Regions from separate parts of the Arthrobacter sp. YC-RL1 genome, predicted to be linked through region 1. Evidence: riboswitches for the same ligand, from Rfam matches in the RefSeq annotation. Region 1 holds a riboswitch; the other holds the start of a gene.
The links. Region 1 has a riboswitch for thiamine pyrophosphate ahead of ATC04_RS04895 (ECF transporter S component). Riboswitches for the same ligand answer to the same signal wherever they lie in the genome.
Positions count from the first base shown of each region.

Region 2: linked by a shared signal. The riboswitch ahead of thiO (glycine oxidase ThiO) and the one ahead of ATC04_RS04895 (ECF transporter S component) in region 1 are both predicted to bind thiamine pyrophosphate.

Region 1 covers NZ_CP013297.1:1,049,173-1,056,255, reverse strand. The annotation lists gene ATC04_RS04900 (ATP-binding cassette domain-containing protein) at 1-1,498, opposite strand, end outside; gene ATC04_RS04895 (ECF transporter S component) at 1,495-2,115, opposite strand; TPP riboswitch at 2,180-2,298, opposite strand; gene ATC04_RS04890 (DUF4235 domain-containing protein) at 2,373-2,624, shown strand; gene mnhG (monovalent cation/H(+) antiporter subunit G) at 2,690-3,097, opposite strand; gene ATC04_RS04880 (monovalent cation/H+ antiporter complex subunit F) at 3,097-3,363, opposite strand; gene ATC04_RS04875 (Na+/H+ antiporter subunit E) at 3,360-3,992, opposite strand; gene ATC04_RS04870 (Na+/H+ antiporter subunit D) at 4,006-5,607, opposite strand; gene ATC04_RS04865 (Na(+)/H(+) antiporter subunit C) at 5,604-6,053, opposite strand; gene ATC04_RS04860 (Na+/H+ antiporter subunit A) at 6,050-7,083, opposite strand, start outside.
Region 2 covers NZ_CP013297.1:1,424,925-1,432,007, reverse strand. The annotation lists gene ATC04_RS06755 (ThiF family adenylyltransferase) at 1-890, opposite strand, end outside; gene ATC04_RS06750 (thiazole synthase) at 887-1,741, opposite strand; gene thiS (sulfur carrier protein ThiS) at 1,746-1,988, opposite strand; gene thiO (glycine oxidase ThiO) at 1,985-3,181, opposite strand; TPP riboswitch at 3,169-3,273, opposite strand; gene ATC04_RS06735 (hypothetical protein) at 3,502-3,798, shown strand; gene ATC04_RS06730 (OsmC family protein) at 3,999-4,430, opposite strand; gene ATC04_RS06725 (GNAT family N-acetyltransferase) at 4,435-4,899, opposite strand; gene ATC04_RS06720 (alpha/beta hydrolase) at 5,044-5,895, opposite strand; gene ATC04_RS06715 (SDR family NAD(P)-dependent oxidoreductase) at 6,245-7,083, opposite strand, start outside.

The DNA of each region.
Region 1 (7,083 bases):
GCACCAGCTCGTCGGCCCCCAGCGCCGCGGCGAAATGCTCGTCATGGGTCACCGCGATGATCGCGGTGGATTCGGCGAGTTCCTCGATGAGCAGTTGCGCCAGCTCGCGCCAGGTGTTCGCGTCCTGCCCGAAGGTCGGCTCGTCAAGGATCACCACGTCCGGCGAGGCGGCCAGCACTGTGGCCACCGACAACCGGCGCTTCTCCCCTCCGGAAAGCGTGAACGGGTTGGCTTCGGCCAAGTCCTGCAGGCCAAGCCGCTCCAGCAACTCCTGCACCCGGGCCTCGACCTGCCGCGGATCGTACTTCTGCTCCTCGGCCGCGCCGTGCCTGGCGCGCAGCGGCGCGAAAGCCAGCTCCTCGCGCACGGACTGGGTGACGAACTGGTGCTCGGGTTCCTGGAACACCGAGCCGATGCGGGCGACCAGCGCTCCGGCCTTCCAGCTGAACGGCGAGGGCGGCAACCCGTCGGCCAGCTGGGGGCTGGCGGCGAACTGGCCTGACACAGGTTGCAGCAGCCCGCCCAGGGTCAGTGCCAGCGTGGACTTCCCTGCCCCGTTCTCCCCGCGGATCACCAGGGCCCTGCCGCCGGTGACCTCGAAGCTGGCCGGGGCGGTGCGCACAGCATGCTCGCCCCGCGCGCAAACCAGCTCCTCGGCGTGCAGCATCGGGGCGCCGCCGGCCCTCGGCGCCGGCGAGGTCTGCGGAACATAGCCCGGAATCCAGACCCCTGCCTGCGCCAATTCGGCGCGCACCGCCGCGTCCCCGGCCAGCGCCTCGGGGTGCAGGTCGTGGGCGATCCCCCCGCCGGGGGCCAGCACCAGCACCCGATCCACCTGCCGGGCCCACGCCTCCAGCCGGTGCTCCACCACGATCAGCGTCGCCCCGGTGGACTCCACGGCGCCGATCACTGCATCGCGCAACGGCGGGATGCTGCCCGGGTCGATATTCGCGGTCGGCTCGTCAAGCAGCATCAGCCCGGGGCGCATGGCCAGGATCCCGGCCAGGGCCAGGCGCTGCTTCTGCCCGCCGGACAGTTCCTGCGTGCGATGTTCGTAGCCCAGTGCGCCGAGCCCCACGGCGTCAAGCGCCTGCGGGATCCGCTCGCGGATCTCCTGCGGGTCGATGCCCAGGTTCTCGGCGCCGAAGGCGACGTCGTCACCCACCCGGCTCTGCACCACCTGGGTTTCCGGATCCTGCTGCATCAGGCCCACCGGGAAGCTGCGCGCGAACGCGTCCTGCCCGCCGACCAGCAGCTCGCCGGTGGGACCGGCGTCCTGGTCGACTTCGAGCACGCCGGCCAGCGCATGCAGGAAGGTGGATTTGCCGGCCCCCGAGGGGCCCAGCAGGAGCACCTTCTGACCTGCAGGGATCTGCACGTCAAGTCCGGCGATGGCCGGGCGGTCGCGCTCGGCATGCTGCCAGGTGAAGCCGCGCGCGCTGATCTCCACACCCTGCCGGGTCAGCGGGGCCGTACGCCCGTTGGCGGCGGCGCTCATTTGCGCACCGCAAGCGCCGGTTCCAGGTGCGCGCGGCGGCTGGCGAGGTTGCTCAGCGCGCCGGTGCGGGCCAGCGCCCGGGTAATCCACCAGGACAGCAGGCCGGCGACGACCAGGCCAGACACGGCGGTGGCTCCCACGTGGAACAGCTTCATGAACTCGGTGTATTCGGCCACGCTGCCCACGACGTAGGCTTCGCTGAGGCCGGCAAACAGGCCCGAGCCCAGGCCTGCAAGCAACGCCACCGGCAGGTTCCAGCGACGGTAGCGGAACAGCGCGAACACCAGCTCGGCGCCCAGGCCCTGGACCAGGCCGGAAATCAGCACCGGCATGCCCCAGTGCGTGCCCAGCAGCGCCTCGACCACGGCGGCCAGCACCTCGCAGAACAGTGCGGCGCCGGGCTTGCGGATGATCAGCGCGCCGAGCACCGCCGGGAACAGCCACAGGCCGGTAAGCAGGGCAGTGCCGGGTGGGAAGGCGGTGAAGGCCAGCGAGAACAGGCCGTAGCTCGCGGACCAGGCCCAGAAGACCACGCCGGAAGCGACGGCGATGACCGAGGCGATGACGATATCGACTACGCGCCAGGTGCTGCGCTGCGTCGTGCGGGTTGTGCTCATGAGGTGTCCTCCTTGATCAGGAGGGGGGATGAACGGAATCGGGGCGCTGTCCAGCGCCGGTCCGCATCCGAGATGCTCGACTTCCTTCGCCGGTACTAACCGGAGCAGGTTCGAGGGTCTGCGATCTATCGCACTCTCAGCGCCTTTCGCCGCGAACGGCTTGACGCTCCCCTGTCGGAATAATTACTGCCCACCCACCATACCGCAGGTAAGCTGGCAACGGAACGATAAGTCACAACGTTGAACGTGAGGTCCACATGAACGCAGTACAAAAGCTCATCGCAACCGGCATTTCCCTGGGTGCGGGCTTCCTCGGCAGCAAGCTGGTCGATCAGGTCTGGAAGGGTTTCACCGGCAACACCGCCCCGCGCAAGGGCAGCGAGGAAGCCGCCGAGGCTTCCATGCGCCAGGCGCTGGGCTTCGCCGTGTTCTCCGCCGTGGTCGCAGCGGTCATCCAAGTGCTGGCTGATCGCGGCACCACCAAGGCCATCGCCAAGTTCACCAAGTAGCACTCCAGCGCAACAGCAGCGGGGCATTGCCTGCTCAGGGAATGGCCCGCTGCTGTTGGTTGAAGTTATTTCGCGTCCGGCCCGGTCTCCTGCGGATCAATTTCCGGCACGGTCCCGGTGTGCGGGGCGGAGGTCACCTTCTCCACGACCTGGCGCAGCTCGTCGGAGTACAGGGTCTCCTTGGCCGCGTGCTTGGTGCGGTAGCCGGCGCGGCCGATCATGTGCGCAGACACCGGGGCGGTCAGCAGCTGCATCGCCCAGGCAAGGACGAGGACCGGGATGACGGTCCAGCTGCGCAGGTGGATGGCCAGTCCGGCGAAGATCAGCAGGAAGCCCAGCACCTGGGGTTTGGTGGCCGCATGCATGCGGGTGAGCATGTCGGGAAAGGTCAGCAGGCCGATGCCGGCAATCAGGGACATCAGGCAGCCCAGAATCAGCAGCACGGCGACGAGGATGTCGAGGAAAAGGTCCATTACGCGTTCCTCTGATCCGAGACATAGCGCGAGACGGTCACCGAGCCGATGAACCCGATGGTGCAGGCGGCGACCACGAACAGCACGTAGTCGGTGTGCCTGTTCAACGCCATCTCCAGGCACAGGGCCGCGGAGATGATCAGCAGCATGACATCCAGGGCCAGCACCCGGTCGAGGATTGAGGGGCCTTTCGCCACACGGACCAGGCAGGCGATGGCGCCCAGCCCGAGCAGGCTGCCGCAGATCCAGACGACAACTTCGATCATGGCTTCTCCTTTGTCCTTCTCACGCGGGGGCTGCATTCGTTCTTGATGGCTTCGTACTCGTCCTGGCTGCCGATGGCCATGATCAGGCGGCGTTCGATGTCGCGGATGTTCTCCCGCGCCTTCGCGACCTCCTGGGCCGAGTCGACGTCGATGTAGTGCAGATACAGGGTCGAGGAGCTGCGGTCCACGTCGAGCACGAAGGACCCGGGAATCAGCGTCAGCACATGGCCCACGGTCATCACGATCAGGTCCGAGTCGGTGCGCAGCGGCACCGCGATCACCGAGCTGCGCGTCTTCTTCCCGCGCACCACCGCCAGCCAGGCGACGTGGACGCTGGCGGCGACGACCTGGCCCAGGAACCATCCGAACAGCTTGACGCAGTACCAGAGGTTCAGCCGCCCGGAGAGCACCACCGGCGGCAGCGGGAACAGGTTCACGATGACCAGCGCGATGACGGCGCCAAAGATCAGGTTGCCCGGGGAGAAGTCCTGCCAGAGCGCTCCCCAGACGAAAACCAGCAGGAGCAGCAGCGGCCACTCCTGCTTGAGCGTGGCGCGGTGGCGGACGCCGGCGGTGTCCAGCGCGTCGTCGATGCGCTGGTCGCGCGGGGCCAGGTTCTTGTTCGGCATGTTGTCCCTCCGCTCAGTAACTCAGGATGGCGTTGATGTACGGTTCGTGGGCGATCAGCTGCGCCGCCACTCGCTGGCAGAACTCGAAGATCGGCCCGGCGAACACCGTCAGCGCGATGCCCGCCACCACCAGCGAGCCGGTGGCGTAGCGCATGCCCCAGGGCAGCGCCTCGGATTCGAGTTCGCGGGCCAGCTTCAGGCCCAGGTGCGGCGCCTGGGCGCCGCCGGCGGCGGTCTGGTCCGCGACCTTCGCCGCCTCGTCCACCAGGTCCGGGTTGGGGATCTCGGCGTCCGCCGCGCGGCGCCAGAACATGCGGGCCCACACGCGGATGATCGCCAGCAGGGTCAGCAGGCTGGTCAGCAGGCCGGCGGCGATGACCACCCAGGTCAACGCGTCTGCATCCTGCGCGGCCGCATGCAGCAGCCCGAACTTGCCCAGGAAGCCGGAGAACGGCGGGATGCCGCCCAAGTTGATGGCCGGGATGAAGAACAGCAGCGACAGCGCCGGGGACAGCTTGGCCAGCGATCCCAGCCGGGTCACGTTCGCGCTGCCGGCGCGGCGCTCGATCAGCCCCGCCACCATGAACAGCGAGGTCTGCACGATGATGTGGTGGCCGACGTAGTAGATGGTCGCCGCGATGGCCAGCTCGCCGCCCACGGCCACGCCGAAGATCAGGTAGCCGATGTGGCTGGTCAGCGTGAAGGACAGCATACGCTTGAAGTCGGTCTGCGCGATCGCGCCGAGGATACCGATGACCATGGTCAGCGCCGCGACCACCAGCAGCCCGGCGTTCACCGCGCCTCCCGGGAACAGCAGCGTCTCGGTGCGCACGATCGCGTACACCCCCACCTTGGTCAGCAGGCCGGCGAACACCGCGGTCACCGGGGCCGGGGCCGTCGGATAGGAGTCCGGAAGCCACAGCGACAGCGGGAAGACCGCCGCCTTGATGCCGAAGGCGATCAGCAGCAGCACATGCAGGATCAGCTGCGGTCCCTGGTCAAGCTGCGGCAGCTTCACTGCCAGGTCCGCCATGTTCACGGTGCCGGTCGCCGCGTAGGTCATCGCGATGCCCATCAGGAAGATCACCGAGGAGACCACGGAGACCACCACATAGGTGGTGCCCGCGCGGATGCGCTCGGCAGTGGCGCCCAGGGTCAGCAGCACGTAGCTGGCGGTCAGCAGGATCTCGAAGCCGACATACAGGTTGAACAGGTCAGCTGCCAGGAACGCGTTGGACACGCCGGCCAGCAGGATCAGGTAGGCCGGGTGGAACACCGACACCGGCCCGGGTTCGTCCCCGTCGGCCAGGCCCTGGCTGGTCGCGTAGAACAGCACCGCCAGCGACACCAGGGTGGAGATCAGCAGCATGAAGGCGCTGAAGCCGTCGACCATCAGCGAGATGCCCCACGGCGACTGCCAGCCGCCGATATGCACCGCGTAGCTCTCCCCGCCCCACACGGCGGCCAGCATGCCGGCTTCCAGGAGCAGGGTCACGCACAGGATGCCGATGGTGATCAGGCGCTGCAGCTTGATGCGGCGGCGGACCAGGAAGGCGGCGCCGGCGCCGAAGATCGGCAGTACCACCGCCAGCGGAGCAAGATCCAGGAAATTCACTCTTCCCCCTCGCGAATCGGTCGGCCTTCTTCGTCAACGAACTCGGTCGTGTCCTCGGCCACCGGCGAATCTTCCTCTTCGTCATAGGCGGTGGACTGCGACACCTTGATGTCTTCGGTGTCGTCGGCCAGCACGTCGGCGCTGGTCAGCGTCCAGGAGCGGTAGATCATCGCGAGCAGGAACGCGGTCACCGCGAAGGTGATCACGATCGCGGTCAGGATCAGCGCCTGCGGCAGCGGGTCGGAGTACTGATCGGCGGGCAGGTCGGGCTTGAACAGCGGCGCCGCGCCCTTGCGCCCGCCGGCCGTCAGGATCAGCAGGTTCACCCCGTTGCCCAGCAGCATGATGCCCAGCAGCACGCGGGTCAGGGTGCGTTCGAGCACCAGGTAGAACCCGGTGGCCAGCAGCACCCCGGTGATGACCAGGAAAGTGATGTTCACGCTCATCGGCCGACTCCCGTCTGCGACGCTTGGATTGGGTCATGCTGTTCGATGGGGCTGCGGCCCTCGGAGAGCAGGTCGATCTCGCTGCCCAGCGAGCGCAGCACGTCCTGCACCAGGCCGAGCACCACCAGGTACACGCCGATGTCGAAGATCGTGGAGGTCACGAACTTGTGCTCGCCGAAGACCGGAAGCCAGAACTCCCACGCGTAGGTCGTGAAGATCTCGTCCCCCGCGAACAGCGGCATGATCCCGGACAGCCCCGCCAGCGCGATGCCGCCGCCGATCAGCATGCCCGGAGCGATGCGCATGGACTCGGACAGCTCGATGCGCCCGCCGGCCAGGTAGCGGATGGTCAGCGCCAGGCCGGCGATCAGGCCGCCGGCGAACCCGCCGCCGGGGGTGTTGTGCCCGGCCAGCAGCGTGTACACGGACATGATCAGCACCGAGTGGAACATCAGGCGGGTGACCACTTCGAAGATGATCGAGCGGCGTTCGGCCACCAGGGTGTTGCCGGCCATCAGCCAGTCCTGGTTGGAGCTGGCGGCGAAGCGCCGGGCGATGCGCAGCTCGACCTCCTTCTCCGCCTGGGAGCCCATGGCCTCGGAGCCGGAGTCGATGCTGCCCGGGGCCACCTGGTGGGCGCGCACCCTTCGGCCGAAGCCGCGGCCGGCGAAGATCAGCGAGGCCACGCCGGTGGCCGCAGCGGCCAGCACGGTGATTTCCCCGAAGGTGTCCCATACGCGCATGTCCACCAGGGCCACGTTCACGACGTTTTTGCCGAAGCCCTCGTAATAGGCAAGTTCCGGCCATTCCAGGGAGATCGGCGCCTGCCCGCGGGCTGCCATCATCGCGATCGCGATGTACACGACCATGATCGACAGCGCGATCGCCAGGATCGCGCGGCCCCACTTGATGCGGGTCAGCCCAACCCACAGGCGCTTGGGCAGCGCGCGCAGCGCCAGCACGAAAGAGACCAGCACGATGGTTTCCACCAGCAGCTGGGTCAGCGCCAGGTCCGGGGCGCCCTGCAGGG
Region 2 (7,083 bases), 380 kb from region 1:
AGCACCCGGCCCGGCGCCGCTTGGCTGCCTCGCAGGGTTTCCAGCTCCGCCGCGCCCAACTGGCCAACGGCCGGGGCCAGGGCGCAGGATTCCTGCGCGTAGTTCCCCAGCTTGCGCACCCGGGCACGCTGCGGGTCGCGTTCGAAGGACAGGGTGCGCACCCCGGCGCTCAGCGCGTCGTAGAGCCAGAGCTTGCCGGAGAGGGTTTCACCGGTTCCGGTGATCAGCTTCAGCGCCTCGACGGCCATGATCGAGCCGACCACCCCGCACAGGGCGCCGAACACGCCGCCCTCGGCGCAGCTGGGTACCGAGTCCGCGTCCGGGATCTCCGGGAACAGGTCGCGCAGCATCGGCCCGGTGCGCGGGTCGAACACCGAGACCTGGCCGGAGAACTGGAACAGCGTGCCCCACACCAGCGGGGTTCCGGTCAGCTCGGCGGCGTCGTTTGACAGGTAGCGGGTGGCGAAGTTGTCGCTGCCGTCGATCACCAGGTCGTAGCCGGCGAACAGCTCCAGCGCGTTGTCCGGGGTCAGCCGCTGCCCCAGGGGAACCACCAGGACCTGGTCGTTCAGCTGCGCCGCCAGCCGGGGCACCGAGTCGACCTTGCGCGCCCCGACGTCCGACTGGCGGTGCATGATCTGGCGCTGCAGGTTGGACAGCTCCACGGTGTCGTCGTCCATGACCGCCAGCGTGCCCACGCCGGCGGCGATCAGGTAGCTGGAGATCGGGCTGCCCAGTCCCCCGGCGCCGATGACCAGCACGCGCGCGGCGGCGATGCGGCGCTGGCCTTCCTCCCCGACCCCGGGCAGGGTCAGGTGCCGGGAATAGCGGGCCAGCTGGGCAGGGTCCAGCGCGGTGCGCGGTGCGACCAGCGGTGCGCGGCCGCTCACGAGAAGTCCCCGATCAGCGCCTGCATCATTCCCTCGCCCGGGGAGGAGGCCAGCGCGGTGTCGCGCACCGGGATGCGCCCCGCCAGCCGGGCGGCGCGTCCGGCGCGCACGGCGTCGCGCATCGCGGCGGCCATCAGCGGGGCGTTGTGGGCGCGGGTCACGGCGCTGGCCAGCAGCACCGCGTCGCAGCCCAGCTCCATCGCCTTCGCGGCGTCGGAAGCGGTACCCACCCCGGCATCCAGGATCACCGGGACGGTGGCGCGGGAGACGATGGTGGCGATGTTGTGCGGGTTCAGGATGCCCAGCCCGGAGCCGATGGGCGCCCCGGCCGGCATGACCGCCGCGACCCCGGCGTCCTGCAGCCGGGCGGCCAGCGCAGGGTCGTCGTTGGTGTAGGCGAAGACCTCGAAGCCGTCGGCGACCAGCTGCTCGGCGGCGGCGAACAGCTCCAGCGGGTCGGGCAGCAGGGTGTGCTCGTCGGCGATCACCTCCAGCTTCACCCAGTTCGTTTCCAGCGCCTCGCGCGCCAGGTGGGCGGTGAGGATCGCGTCGCGGGCGGTGAAGCAGCCAGCGGTATTCGGCAGCGCGGCGATGCCGTGGCGCTGCAGCAGCTCGTACACGCTGGCCGAGCCGCCGGCCGAGTAGTGCCGGATGGACACCGTGGTCAATTCGGTGCCGGAGAGCGCGAGCGCCTGCTCCAGGGTGCTCAGCGAGGTGGCCCCGCCGGTGCCCAGGATCAGCCGGGAGCCGAAGCTGCGCCCTGCCACCTCGAAGGCGTCGTTGACGGCATCCAGCTCGGTGAGGTCCGCGGCGGCGGTGGTTTCAGTGGTGTTCTGCGTGCTGCGCTGCATTGGTTCAGCCTCCCTGGGCGGCGGTGACGAGTTCGACGGTGTGGCCGGCGGCCAATTCCCGCTGCGCCCAAGCGCTGCGCGGGACCACCGCGCCGTTCACGGCGACGGCCAGGCCCAGCTTGGTGCCGTCGGCGGCCTGGCCCTGTTCGTCAAGTTCGCGGCCCAAGTGCGAAGAGACCAGATCGCGCAGGGTGGAACCCTGCTGGATCGTGGTGGGGGTTGAGTTCAGCGTGATGTCGATGGTCATGGGTGCAGCTCCATTCGGGTCGGTGCAAGTCGTGAAGGATCGGTTCGGGACGGTTCAGCTCGGGAAAGTCCTGCCGGGTCCGGCGCACTCCCGCCGCTGAAGCGCGCGGGGTCCACGGCCCGGGCGTGCTCTGCGTGCGGCGGCTGGCTCAGGACCAGGTCCGCGGTCAGCGAGGAGCCGAACGGGGTGAGCAGCACCCCGTGGCGGGAATAGCCGGTGGAGAGCACCATTCCGTCATCCAGCCGCCCGATCAGCGGCCGGTCGTCGGGGGTGCCGGGCCTGGCGCGGGCGATGACCTCGTTCAGCGAGCAGTCGACGATCCCGGGCACCAGGCGGCGGGCGTTGTCCAGCAGCTTGTGCATCTGCCCGATGTTGACCGCCTCGTTGCCGTCCTCGCGGCTGCTGGCGCCCAGCACCAGCGAGCCGTCCGCGCGCGGCACCAGGTAGACCGGGTCGCGATGCACGATCCCGCGCACCGTGTGCGTGAGCAGCCGCGGGCCCGCAGGGCCCTGCAGCCGGAAGATGTCCCCGTAGACCGGGCGCAGCGGAAGTTCCGGCGTCCCGGCCACGGTGCCCAGGCCCGCGGCGAGCACCACCTGGTCCGCCTCGATGATCCGGCCGCTGCGGGTACGCACCGCGTGGGTGGTCCCGGCACGCTGCAGCAGCTCGACGGCCGGTTCGCGCACCAGCTGGGCGTCCAGGTGCCCGGCCAGGATCGCCACCACGGAGCGCGGGTCGATCTGGTGGTCCCCGGCGCAGCGCACCGCGCCGGCGATGTTGCTGGCCAGCGCCGGTTCCAGCCGGCGGGCGGCGCTGGGCAGCAGGGTCTGCGCGCTGAAGCCCAGGGACGTCTGCAGCTGCACCAGCTCGTGCAGGGCGTCGCGGTCGGCCGGTTCGGCGGCGACCACCAGGGTTGCGTTCTGCAGGTAGTCCGGGCGCCGGCCGGTGGCCTGCTCGATGCGCTGCACGAAGTCCGGGTAGGCCTGGTTGGAGGCGCCGAGCAGCTCGTGCAGGATTCCGTGGCCCCAGGTGGTTTCGGCGGCTGGGGCGAGCATGCCGGCCGCGGCGCGGCTGGCCCCCTGCCCGGGATCCGGGTCGATGACGGTGACCTCGCAGCCGCGCGAACGCAGTTCGAAGGCGGTGGACAAGCCGATGATCCCGGCCCCGATGATGGCAACGTGCAACGACGGCACTTCCTTCCTACGGCGGCATGACCCGCATCAGGTGTAGCGGTCGGCTCGGTGCCCTCTCAGCCTGGTCGGTTCAGGCTCCCGCGGAGTTGAAGCGATTATAGGCATGAGCTGCACCACAAATGCCAACTCTGCGCCGCGGGCGCGTCATCTTCGCGCGCGGCGCAGCCGGTCCGGGAGTCCCGGGCGCGCCTCGTTCCAAGGTGCCGGATGGGTAAATCCTCAAAGATCCATGAGTTCGTTTGCCCGCGCCCCGGCTCGTACGGAAGCGTTGCGTGAAGGCGCCCGGAACCGGGCGGCACCGCAACCGGAAGGAGAATACAGTGCTGACACTGACCGATCAGGCCGATGCGATCGTGACCTCGCTGGTCACCAACCAGACGGAGGACAACGAGGCGGGGCTCCGCATCCAGCCCGCCGACGAGACCGAAAGCCAGCAGACCGCGCGTTTCGCCGTGCGGGTCGTCGACGGCCCGCAGCCGGCGGACCAGGTGATCCAGGGCGAGGGCAGTCCCGTCTTCCTCGACGAGCTGGTCACCGACGCCCTGGATGACAAGGTGCTCGACGCGAACGTGGATGCCGAGGGAACCATCACCTTCCAGGTCCTGGCCCAGCGTTAGGCTTCCGCCGTCCGCGCTCGGGGCACGCTCCCCTGCGCGGCGGCGCACGCGCAACTGCCCGGGCAGCGCTCGTGCGGATTCGGTCTTCCCGAATCCGCCCCACGAGCCGCTGCACCGGGCAGTTGCATGTTGACTATGTTGTGATGCGGCGTTGTGATGCGCCGGCTCCCTGCCGGCTTCCCGCCGCGGCCGGAGGTTCGCTAGTCGGCGATCTCGCTGGTGACCTTGGCCCCTAGCTCGACGGTGCGCGAGACCGTGCAGTACTTGTCGTGGGAGAGCTTCACGATGCGCTCGACCATGCCGGCGGCCTTGCGGCCCTCGTCGGTGTCCGGGAACTTCAGGTCGAAGGACATCTTGATGTCCTCCATGCGTCCGGCGCCCTCCTCGCTCAGCTTGTAGCCGCTGGCGGCCACCTCGAACTTCTCCGGCTCGCTGCGGCGCGTGGTGGCCACGTCGACGTCGATGGCCGAGCACCCGGCGATGGCCGCCAGCAGCAGCTCCACCGGGGTCAGCAGCCCTTCGCCCTGGCCGAATTCCAGGCTGGCACCGGTTTCGCCGCTGGTCGCCCGGTACCTTTTGGACTCTACTCGTTCGACTTTGACTTCACGCAGTTCACGGGTGTTTTCGCTCATGGATCTATCGTGACACGTCCGGGGCCGAAAGCCGGACATGGCGCAGCTGGATCCGGGCCAGCTGGTCGGTGTGCTCGGCTTCCTTTTCGATCTGGAACCCGTGGTCGAGAAAAAACGAGAGGGTGCTCGCGTTCTGCCCATTGATCTGGATGCAGGCCGCCGGGCACAGCGCGAGGATGTCATTCAGCAGCGCGCTGCCCACGCCGTGGTGGCGGTCGTGGTGGCGTACCCACAAGAGCTCGATCTGTGTTTCGCTCCAGGCGGCGAAGCCGATGATCTCCTTGCCCAGCTGGGCGATCCGCACCGAGACGCGCTGGGAGTAGACCGCTTCGAGAGCGTTGGCAACGGCGTCCACGTCGGCGGCCGAGAGGAAGTCGCGTCCTCCCTCCACCGAGTTGCGCCAGACATCCAGGAGTTCGGGTACTTCCTCCACGCTGGTCCAGTTGCGAAGAACGAGCCTCTCAGACATCTGAACTCCTTCCAGCCGTGGAATACTCCGCGTGTTGTCTCATGATTTTCTCCTAGTGGGATGCCACAGAGAAGCACGGATTGGTAACAAGTACCGACTCATCTGTGCCGTGAAAGCGGGCACGGGATCTCCGACTGTTACAACTCACGACCCGGCAAAGGCACGCACGGCCCGGCTCCAGGCGGTAATTTCTTCTGCCGCAATATCGGGTTGGTCAAGGTGCACGTTGTGCCCCGCCGCGGGAACGACAACGATTTCGGCCGATGGATACCTCGCAGCGAGCCTGCCCGGATCGGCGAAACCGGTGACGTGGTCCTGCATCCCGCACAGCATCAGCACCGGGCAGGCCAGCTGGGAGGTCCGCTCGACCGGCAGCTCGTCCAGGAAGTAGCGTTTGGACAGCTTGGCCAGCGAACGCAGGTTCACCGCGCGGATCCCGGGCAGCGCGTGGGTGCGGAAGCGTTGGAAGTTCTCCACCGTTTGGAGCACCGACATCTGTTGATAATGATCCGCGTCCTGCGTCGGCAGCCCGGCCAGCAGCTCGGGATCCTGCAGCAGGATTTCCCGCGGCGGCACGGTCCGCTGCGAATGCGCGGGATACACCAAGGGCGCCAGCATCGCCATGCCGACTACCTGGGGGCCGAAGCGGTCCGCCATCTCCTGGGCCAGCAGCGACCCGAGCGAGTTGCCGATCATCGCGAACGGCCGTTCCCCGCACTGCCGCCGGATCAGCTGCTCAAGCCAGTCGACGATTTCCGGCAGGCCGCCGGCGCCGTCCAGTGCAGCGGTGCCTCCCATGCCGGGAAGGTCGACGTAGATCCGTTGGAAAACACCGGTCGCCGCCAGCACCTCGTCCAGGGCCAGGAGAATCCGGTGGTCGACCCCGTGCCCGTGAATCAGGACTAGTGGAATCCCTTGGCCCTTGGTATACGGCACGCCGGAAGCCAGGTTCTCGTTGATTTCCAAAAGTTTCTCCTCTCTCAAGGTGGTACTCACGCCCTCCTGCGGTTGCTCGCATTGCCACCCTGCTTCAGTCTTACCCTCGTGCCGATGACCGGGTCCGCCCCTCCGAAGACGACTTCCGCGACTAACCAACATTCCCATGCGCCATGCCAAGCTGGACCAAGGTGGGCCGGTCTAGGACTCCTGTTAAGTACCGGTGCTCGGTTGTAGAGATGCGACGGTGCAACCCAACAAAACGTGAAGTTTCTGATTCCCCTGCTTAAATAGGCCACGGCCGTTACAGTTCCTGTTTAATCAGGTTTTGCAACAGCCGTTGGACCTGTGGATTCGGATCTTGTCTAGGAATCCTCACGCATTGGCATGGAGTTTGGGACCCGATCCTCTATGCCTCGGTTCCGCCGTCAACCCGCAGTACCACTCCCGTGATGAAGGATGCTTGGTCGGACAGAAGGAATGCAACGGCATTTGCGATATCATCGGGTTTTCCCATCTGCTTCATGGGGATCCGGGCAATTTGTGCTGCCTTGACCTCAGACGGCAGGGATGCCAGCGCCGCAGTTTCAATTGCGCCCGGTGCTACCGCGTTGACCCTGATACCAAGACTGGCAGTCTCTTTGGCGACACTGCGTGTCAACGAAACCACGCCGTGTTTCGCGGCTCCGTAAGGTGTCATGTCGGGGGTCGCACTAATTCCGGCAAGGGAGGCGATGTTTACAATTCCTCCATGTCCTTGCTGGGTGAAGTGGGCAATCTGCGACTGCATGGACAGGAAAGTACCACGCAGGGTCACATTCACCGCGCGGTCCCATTCCGGGATGGAGATTTCCTGAACTGGTTTCGGACTCACCCCTAGTCCAGCGTTGTTCACAGCCATGTCCAGACGTCCGTAGGCGTCCAGGGCGAACGGCACCAGCTGCCCGACCTCGTCGACATCAGCGACATTCGCGTGCTTGTATGCGGCGCGTCCTCCTGCAACCTCAATGAGCGCGACGGTTTCCCTACCAGCTTCGTCGTTCACATCTGAGACGATGACTGCAGCTCCTTCAGCGGCCAGGCGCAAGGAAATTGCGCGGCCGATCCCCGCGCCCGCTGCTGTAACGAGTGCAACCTTATTCGTGAATATCATTTTTATCCTTCGTGAGTGTTTACCGGGGAAAATACTGTTAATGGAACGAACCGTCGACTCGGCAGTTCCAAGGACGTGGTCTCGTAGCGTGCGCA